DNA from 2 places in the Rhodoferax sp. AJA081-3 genome. Region 1 is predicted to be linked to the other one. Evidence: predicted binding sites of a transcription regulator. Region 1 holds the regulator's gene; the other holds the start of a gene.
The links. Region 1 encodes FNR, which switches genes on or off when oxygen is low (the NO sensors DNR and NnrR bind a similar motif). Its sites were predicted from a motif close to TTGATNNNNATCAA; they were not measured.

Region 1 (4,419 bases):
ATGCCCCCCATGGGTGCTGCCGTGGGCAATGGTGAAGACGTCAAGAATCTGGCCAACTATGTGTTGGGCCTGTCCAAAAGCCCCAACGATTCGGTGCGTGCCGCCCTGGGCAAAGAGAAGTTCATGGCCTGCGCAGCCTGTCACGGCATGGATGGCAAGGGCAACCAGGCCCTGGGCGCCCCCAACCTCACGGACGACATCTGGCTGCACGGCTTTGGCGAAAACGCTATCGCCGCAATGGTCAACAATGGCAAGGTCAACCAGATGCCGGCCCAGGCCGACCGCCTGAATGCCAGCCAGATCCAGGTATTGGCGTCGTATGTGTGGGGCCTGTCGAACAACAGCGCCAAACCCAAGTAAACACCCGCCAGAAAGACACAGGATTTGGACGATACCGCCGCCACGCCCCGCAAGGTCATCCACATTGCGGCGTCAAAGGACAAGAGCCCCATAGCTCCCCCAGCGGGAGCCGACGCGGAGATGGTGTCGCTGTACGAGGCGCACCAGAAGATCTACCCGCGCAGCGTCTCGGGTTTTTTCTCAAATTGGCGCTGGGGCATGGTGTTTCTGACCCAACTGGTGTTTTACGGCTTGCCCTGGCTGGAGTGGGGCCAGCGCCAGGCCGTGCTGTTTGACCTGGGCGCGCGGCGGTTTTACATCTTTGGCCTGGTGTTGTACCCGCAGGACTTTATTTACCTGACGGGACTTCTGGTCATCTCGGCGTTTTCATTGTTTCTGTTCACGGCGGTGGCAGGGCGTTTGTGGTGTGGTTATGCCTGCCCCCAGACGGTCTATACCGAGATGTTTCTGTGGCTGGAGAAAAAGACCGAGGGTGACCGATCTGCCCGTATGCGGCGGGATAGTGGCCCGCGCAATGCGGATTGGTTGCTGCGTAAATCGGCCAAGCATTTTCTGTGGCTTGTATTGGCGGCATGGACTGGTTTTACCTTTGTGGGTTATTTCACCCCCATACACGAGCTGGCAGGTGCGTTTGTTCAGCTGAAGATGGGCACCTGGGAAGTGTTCTGGTCTATCTTTTATGCATTTGCCACGTATGGCAACGCGGGCTTCATGCGTGAACAGGTGTGTCTGCACATGTGCCCCTATGCGCGCTTCCAGAGCGCCATGTTTGACAAGGACACGCTGATCGTCACCTACGACGAAGAGCGTGGGGAGCCGCGTGGTGCCCGATCGCGCAAGGCTGACCCCTTGACCCTGAATCTGGGCGCCTGTGTCAACTGCAGCCTGTGTGTGCAGGTGTGTCCCACCGGCATCGACATACGTGACGGGCTGCAGTACGAATGTATTGGCTGTGGTGCCTGTGCCGATGTGTGCGACGGTGTTATGGACAAGATGGGGTACGCGCCAGGCCTCATCAAGTACTCCACCCAAAACGCCGTCAACCAGCACTGGACCAAGGCCCAGACCCTGCGCCATGTGTTGCGCCCCCGCGTGCTGATTTATTCGGCCATTTTGGGCACGGTTGTGCTGGCCATGGTGGTGAGCCTTGCCATGCGCACCCCGTTCAAGGTGGATGTGGTGCGTGACCGTGGCATGCTGGCCCGCATGGTGGAGGCCGGCCGTATTGAGAACGTGTACCGGCTGCAGATCATGAACGCCACCGAGGCCGCACAAGACTTCAGCATCGGGGTTGAGGGATTGCCTGGGCTGGTGGTGGTGTCCGACAAGGATGTCAGCATCGACTCCACCCAGGCCCGCTGGGTCGCCGTACGCTTGCAACTGCCACCCGATGCTGCGGCCCCGGGCTCGCATACCATCCATTTTGTGATAACCGGCCCTGCGTCCTTGGGCCGTGTGGTCGAGAAGTCCGTTTTTATTGTTCCCCGTTAATGTTTAACCCTGCAGGAGGCTCTATGCAGCACACCAATATGACCCCCGCCACCGAGTCGCGCCCCTGGTGGCGTTACGGCCATGTGTGGTTGGTGATTGCAGGACCGGTTCTGGTGGTGGTGGCTTCGTTTATCACAGCCTATCTGGCCATCGTGGGCCAGGACCCGGTGGTGGACGAAGACTATTACCGCAAGGGCCTGGCCATCAACAAGACGCTGAGTGACAACCCGGCCAGCCTGGCGCCCGCCAAAGAGGCCCGCAACCATGCCGCTACCGGTGTGAAGGCACCCCAGTAAACCGCCATGTTGCAGCAACGCCTGATGTGGGTTGTGTGGCCCGCCTTTTTGATGGCCGGTGTGCTAGAGGTGCTGGTTTTTGCCATGGTAGACCCGCAAGACATCCATTGGTTTGGTGCCCCACTGGAGTGGTCACGCCAGGCGATTTACACCGCCGCTTTTTTTGTGTTCTGGGCCATCACCGCGGTGTCAGGCGGACTGACGGTGCTGCTGGCCATGTCGTCGCCCGAGGTGAACGATTAGCAGTCGGCCCGGGCGCTCACGATATTGCGCAGTGCATCACCATTGATGATGCGGATCTGGCGCTGCTTCACTTCGATGATGCCGTCTTCAACAAACTTGGAGAAGGTGCGGCTGACGGTTTCGAGCTTCAGGCCCATATAACTGCCGATTTCTTCGCGTGTCATACGCAGCACCAGCTCGGACTGTGAAAACCCCCGCGCATGCAGCCGCTGCATCAGGTTGAGCAGGAAGGCGGCTAGGCGTTCTTCGGCCCGCATGCTGCCCAACAGCAGCATGACGCCGTTCTCACGGACGATTTCACGGCTCATGATCTTGTGCACATGGTGCTGCAGCGCATTCACCTCGCGTGAGAGTTCTTCTATGCGGTCAAAGGGCATGACGCAGACCTCGGCGTCTTCCAGCGCGACCGAATCACAGGTATGCACATCGTTGACGATACCGTCCAGGCCAATCACTTCACCGGCCATCTGAAAGCCCGTCACCTGGTCGCGGCCGTCTTCGGTGGTGACACAGGTTTTGAAAAAGCCGGTGCGAATGGCATACAGGCTGGTGAACTTTTCGCCATTGCGAAACAGCGTACCTCCACGTTTGACCTTGCGCCGGCTGGCCACCACTTCGTCGATGCGGTCCAGCTCGGACTGGCTTAGCCCCATGGGCATGCACAACTCACGCAAATTGCAGTTGGAGCATGCAATTTTGATGGAATGTGCCGCTATTCCGATGGTCGGTTTGGCTTTCGTATCGGTGCGGCTCGGTGTCGATGGCGGGGTGTGGTCAAGCATGGGGTGCAAAGAGGTGCGGATTCGGTCCAGTTTACTCACATTCGAAGTCTTTGATGCAAATCAAGCTGTCACAGGCGATTTTCCCGCACAGTGCGGGCCATATGTTCAGGAGTTTTGTATGACGTTCGCCGCTGAAACCGTATCAGACGAGATGCTGAAAAGGTTTGACGTGCCCGGCCCACGTTACACCTCGTACCCCACGGCTGACCGTTTTGTGGAGGCCTTTGGGGCTGAAGACTATGGGCGGGCCTTGGACCAGCGGCGCAGCGGGGTGGTAGCGCGGCCCATGCCCTTGTCGGTTTATGTGCACATCCCGTTTTGTGAGTCCCTGTGTTACTACTGTGCCTGCAACAAGATCATCACCAAGCACCACGACCGTGCCGCGCCCTACCTGCGGTATTTGAGCCGCGAGGTAGACCTGCACACCGAGCGCCTGGGCGTGGGGCAGACCATCAGCCAATTGCACCTGGGCGGGGGGAGCCCCACGTTTCTGAACGACGCCGAGCTGGGCGAGTTGATGGCCATGCTGCGCCGCAGCTTTACCCTGGCACCTGGGGGCGAGTACTCCATAGAGGTAGACCCCCGCACGGTGGACGCAGCCCGCCTCGATACCCTGGCCGCGCTGGGCTTTAACCGGCTCAGTTTTGGTGTGCAGGACTTTGACCCCGCGGTGCAAAAAGCCGTGCACCGGGTGCAACCGGCGGAGCAGGTGTTTGCGCTGGTAGAGGCCGCACGGGCGCGGGGGTTTGAGTCCATCAATGTGGACCTGATCTACGGCCTGCCGCGCCAAAGCCCCGAGTCGTTTGACCGCACCCTGGCCCAGGTCAACGCCCTGCGCCCGGACCGCATTGCGCTGTACGCCTATGCCCACCTGCCCGAGCGTTTCAAGCCGCAGCGGCGTATTGCGATTGTGGAGTTGCCCAGCGGCGGTGCCAAAGTGTCCATGTTGTCGCGTTCGCTGGAGGCCTTTCGCAAGGCCGGTTATGTGTATGTGGGCATGGACCACTTTGCCTTGCCGGACGATGCCCTGGCCGTGGCCAAGCGCCAGGGGCGGCTGCACCGCAACTTCCAGGGTTACAGCACCCAGCCCGATTGCGACCTGATCGGCCTGGGCGTGTCGGCCATTGGCCGCATAGGCGCCACCTACAGCCAAAACGCCAAGACCATGGAGGAGTATTGCGATTTTCTGGACCAGGGACGTTTCCCCGTGGTACGTGGCCTGGCGCTGACACGTGATGACCTGGTGC
Region 2 (4,419 bases), 2.0 Mb from region 1:
GCCAATAACGCGCCCTTCCACCGTCCGCTGCGCATGCCAAATCCCCACGTCTGACGCCCTTCAAAACATTAGTTAAACTAATGAGCAACAGGGCGCAAACGGCAAACGCGCCATTTTGATAGGCAAATGGCCACTGTTTTATTAGCTGGTTGGAAAATTTACTATGCGAACCTTTGACTCGGACGCGCTGGAGTGCCTGGCTGCCATTGTGGAAGAAGGCGGCTTTGAACGCGCGGCGTTGCGCCTCTCGGTCACCCAATCGGCCGTGTCCCAGCGCCTGCGCGCACTGGAGGCCCAAGTGGGCACCGTGCTGCTGGTGCGCAGCCGCCCCATCAAGCCCACATCGGCCGGGCGCCTGCTGATCAAACATGCCATGCAGATGCGCCTGCTGCGCGCCGACCTTGAAACCGACCTGCAAGACCTGACACCCGGCACCGGCGCCCTGCGTGAAGAAGACCGCATCTCGATTGCCATCAATGCCGACAGCATTGCCACCTGGGCCTTGCCTGCCCTGGGCGAGATGGTCGCCGAAGGCCTGCCCCTGGAGATCATCACCGACGACCAGGACTTCACCCACGAATGGCTGCGCGAGGGCCAGGTATTGGGTTGTGTCACCACCCTGAAGCAGGCGCTGCGCGGGTGCAAGGTGCTGCCGCTGGGCGTCATGCATTACGTGGCGGTTGCCAGCCCGGCCTATGCGAACGCCCACTGTCCACAAGGCCTGACCCCGCATAACTTCCGGTCCCTTGCCTTTGTTGCCTTCAACCGCAAGGACGATCTGCAGACCGAATTCGTCAGTCGGGCCTGCGGGCTGCGCCGCGTGGCGCTCAGCCAGCGGTTTGTGCCCAGCGTGGAGGGCCAGGTGCAGGCCACCCTGGCGGGCTGGGGGGCCTGTGTATTGCCGGAGCTCAAGGTGGCCCACCTGCTGGCCAGCGGAGAGCTGGTCAATCTGGCACCCAAGGTGACGCTGCCCATCAACCTGTACTGGCACTGCTGGAACCTGGATTCGGTCGTCATCGACCGGTTGACGGCGGCCTTGTCCAGCGCCGCGGCGGTTGCATTGAAAACGCAGCGGTCATAAATTAGCCTCTTGCTGTATTTTTAGACGGGTGTGGCTAAAATGTAGGCATGCAATCCCGATCTGACGTCAAAGTGTCCTTCAAAGCCCAGATGCTGCAAGCGCGTGAAGACGCGATCATGCGGGTCGTCAACCAATTGCTGGCCGAAAAAGGCTTTGATGCCATGACGGTGGACGAAGTGGCCGCCAACGTGGGCATCGCCAAAGCCAGCCTTTACAAACACTTCCCCAGCAAGGAAGACCTGGCCGCTGCGGCCATGGTCCGTGTCATGCGCCGTGCCCAGGCCTTTCTGGAGGGCCTGGCGCCAGACGCTCCGGCATTGGAACAGTTACGCACCGTGGTTCGCTGGACCATGGAACTCAAGCTGGCGGGCGAGATGCCCTCGTTGCCCAGCCAGAACTCTAGCCTGCGTGCCACGCTGATGGCCAACAAAGACTATATGGATGGTTTGATCGAGGTCAGCGACCGTCTGGGCGCCTGGATCGAAGCGGCACAAGCCCAGGGCGCGATCAACACCCAGCTACCCGCCATTGCCGTGCTCTACACGCTGTACGCCCGAGCCTGTGACCCGGTGCTGGAGTTTTTGAAGATGGGCGGCCAGCACAGCGACGCAGAAATCGTCGACCTGGTGATGTCCACCTGTTTTGACGGCCTGAACGCCCGCTAGCCTGTGGCTTAGCGCACCATCAGCACGGGCACCTTGCAGTGTGCCAGTACCTGGGTCGCCACCGAGCCCATGACCAGATTGGCCCAGGCGCCGTGGCCATGTGAGCCCATCACCACCAGGTCAAACTTACCGTCTTCTGCCAACTTGGCAATCAATGCGCCGGCCTGGCCCACCTTCCAGCTGCCCTTGGCATTGATACCGTGGCGCAGCAGAAATTTGCTCACCGGGGCGATCACTTTTTCACTTTCATCGGCGTAGTAGCTCTCCACCACCTCTTTGCCGACGACTGAGCGTGCCCGCGAGGGCAGTGCAGCCTGGGCAGTAAACACTGTGTAGTCGTTGCTGGGGGAAAACATGCCATCGTGGGTAGCAAGGTAGGCCAGCATTTTTTTGCTGTACGGGCTGCCGTCTACGGCCAGAAGAATTTTCATGGGGTACTCCTTGGATATGGCGCAGTGTAGCCATGCCACCGACACTCCGTTTGATATGTGTCAACTGGGCTGGGGCAATTACCACCCCGCCTGCGCCACCGCTTGGTATGCTGCCGCTGACCATACCCACCGGAGAGCACACCATGCACCTGCCTTTGCGTCTGAACCGCCCACTGGCGACACTGGTTTGCCTGCTGGCGCTGTGGAGCGTGGGTGCCAGCCTAGCTGCGGCGGCGCAGGCACAGACCTCTGGCGCACCTGCGCTGATGCTGGCCAAGGTTTACCACCCCGGCATCGATCTGGCCGACTACTGGGTCAGCGAAAAATACGATGGCATCCGCGGCTACTGGGATGGACAACAATTGTTCACCCGGGGCGGAGAACGTGTCCAGGCACCGGCCTGGTTCACGGAAGGCTGGCCCGCCGTACCACTGGACGGCGAGTTATGGGCGGGCCGCGGCCAGTTTGCCCGGGCCAGCGCTACCGCACGCCAGCAGGTTCCGAACGATGTCGCCTGGCGCGGCATGCGATTCATGGTGTTTGATATGCCGGCACACGGCGGCACGTTCACCGAACGCATCACGGCCCTCCAGGCCACGGTGGCACACATCGCACAACCCTGGGTGGTGGCGGTAGCACAAACGCGGGCCACAAGCCACACGGCCTTGCAGGCGCAGATGCGCCGTGTGGTGAAGGCCGGTGGTGAGGGTCTGATGCTGCACCGCGGCGCGTCCCTGTACAGCGCCACCCGCAATGGCGATTTGTTGAAGGTCAAACCCCATGAGGACGCCGAGGCCCGCGTGATCGGTCACCAGACGGGCCAGGGCAAATACACGGGCATGCTGGGCGCCCTGCTGGTTGAGACGGTAGCCAGCGGGAATGCCGCCGCGCCCGGCGTGCGTTTCAAGATTGGCACCGGCCTGACAGATGCACAGCGCCGCGATCCACCGCCCGTGGGCAGTGTGGTGACCTACCGTTACCGGGGTTTGACCGACGCGGGTGTGCCGCGTTTCGCCAGTTTTGTGCGATCACTATCAAAAGGATAGCATTACACGCAGCGCCAACGCGGGCTAGAGGCCGATCTTTATCAACTGCCTAGGCTGGAAGCTGACCTGCTCATTCTTGCGCGCATACCCCAGCGGGTTGGCGACCACACGACAACCGCGGTGCACATAGTCGCTGGGTGCATGCAGGTGGCCGTGCAGCCACAACTGCGCATGGGGCAGCAAATCATCCAGCGCGTTGCAAAAACCGGCGGTGCCAGCCGTCAGGCCGTAACGCGGGTCCGCGCTCATCAGGCTGGGTGCGAAGTGGGTGATAACGACGGTGGGGCCGTCGAAGGGCTGATCGAGCGCCGTGCGCAGCCAGTCCTGGCAGACCAGAGCCTGTTCGCGCAAACCATCCGCCAGCCAGGGCTCGCCCCGCCGGGTTGTCAGGGTTTTGCGCAGGTAATAGTTGGCGGCCCGAAAGGCTTTGTCGCGTGCCTTGAGCAACTGTGCCAACGGGTTGACCTGTGCACCGTGTTTGGCAGCGGGCGGCGGCGGCGTGGTGGGGCCCAACGCGTCAAAGTCAGACCACAGGGTGGTACCCACCAAACGCACGCCCTCCACCACCAGCGTCTCGCGCTCCAGCCAGACCAAGCCCAGGCGCGCACAGGTCTCCCGCAGCCGGGCATGGGCCACGTCGAAGTCCATGCCATCGTATTCGTGGTTGCCCGGCACAAAAATCACCGGCGTGGGCCAACCGTTGTGCGGTGAAAACTGCCCCAAGCCAAAGTCGCTGTCCCCCAGTTGTGAACCGCTCTGGTAAGAGCCAATATCACCGGCCAGCACCAGCAGATCCGCGCCGGGTGTGGGTTCGGCCTTCCAGTGTGGATGGGCCTCCAGGTGCAGATCGGATAGCAGTTGGATGTTCATGCGGTCAAAACGCCTTGGCCGCCAGGTTGGCGATCTGGTCACGCAACCAGGCGTGGGAGCGGTCGGCGTCTTTGCGCAAATGCCATAAGGCATCCACCTGGATCGGTGGTACCAGGAACGGCAACTCACGCAGCACCAGGTCCTGGGCGAAGCCGGTCACGCCGACAAAGTGGCGTGGCAACACCGTCAACACATCGGACTGCGCCACCACCTTGCCCGCGGTGAAAAACTGGTTCACCGTCAGCACCACATGGCGGCGCTGGTCCAGGGCGGCCAGCGCTTCGTCGATAAATCCATAGGGCCGGCCCGAAAAGCTGACCAGCATG

Region 2: HZ993_RS14170 (universal stress protein) is a predicted target of FNR. The motif match lies at 2,228-2,241, and genes of this name have one in related genera.

Annotation. Positions count from the first base shown of each region.
Region 1 is NZ_CP059068.1:1,042,109-1,046,527, reverse strand. Features, by position in the region: gene ccoP (cytochrome-c oxidase, cbb3-type subunit III) at 1-360, shown strand, start outside; gene ccoG (cytochrome c oxidase accessory protein CcoG) at 385-1,851, shown strand; gene HZ993_RS04865 (FixH family protein) at 1,875-2,147, shown strand; gene HZ993_RS04860 (hypothetical protein) at 2,154-2,390, shown strand; gene fnr (fumarate/nitrate reduction transcriptional regulator Fnr) at 2,387-3,172, opposite strand; gene hemN (oxygen-independent coproporphyrinogen III oxidase) at 3,291-4,419, shown strand, end outside.
Region 2 is NZ_CP059068.1:3,005,342-3,009,760, forward strand. Features, by position in the region: gene HZ993_RS14160 (LysR family transcriptional regulator ArgP) at 164-1,081, shown strand; gene HZ993_RS14165 (TetR/AcrR family transcriptional regulator) at 1,129-1,746, shown strand; gene HZ993_RS14170 (universal stress protein) at 1,755-2,177, opposite strand; gene HZ993_RS14175 (DNA ligase) at 2,321-3,223, shown strand; gene HZ993_RS14180 (metallophosphoesterase) at 3,248-4,093, opposite strand; gene HZ993_RS14185 (LysR family transcriptional regulator) at 4,098-4,419, opposite strand, start outside.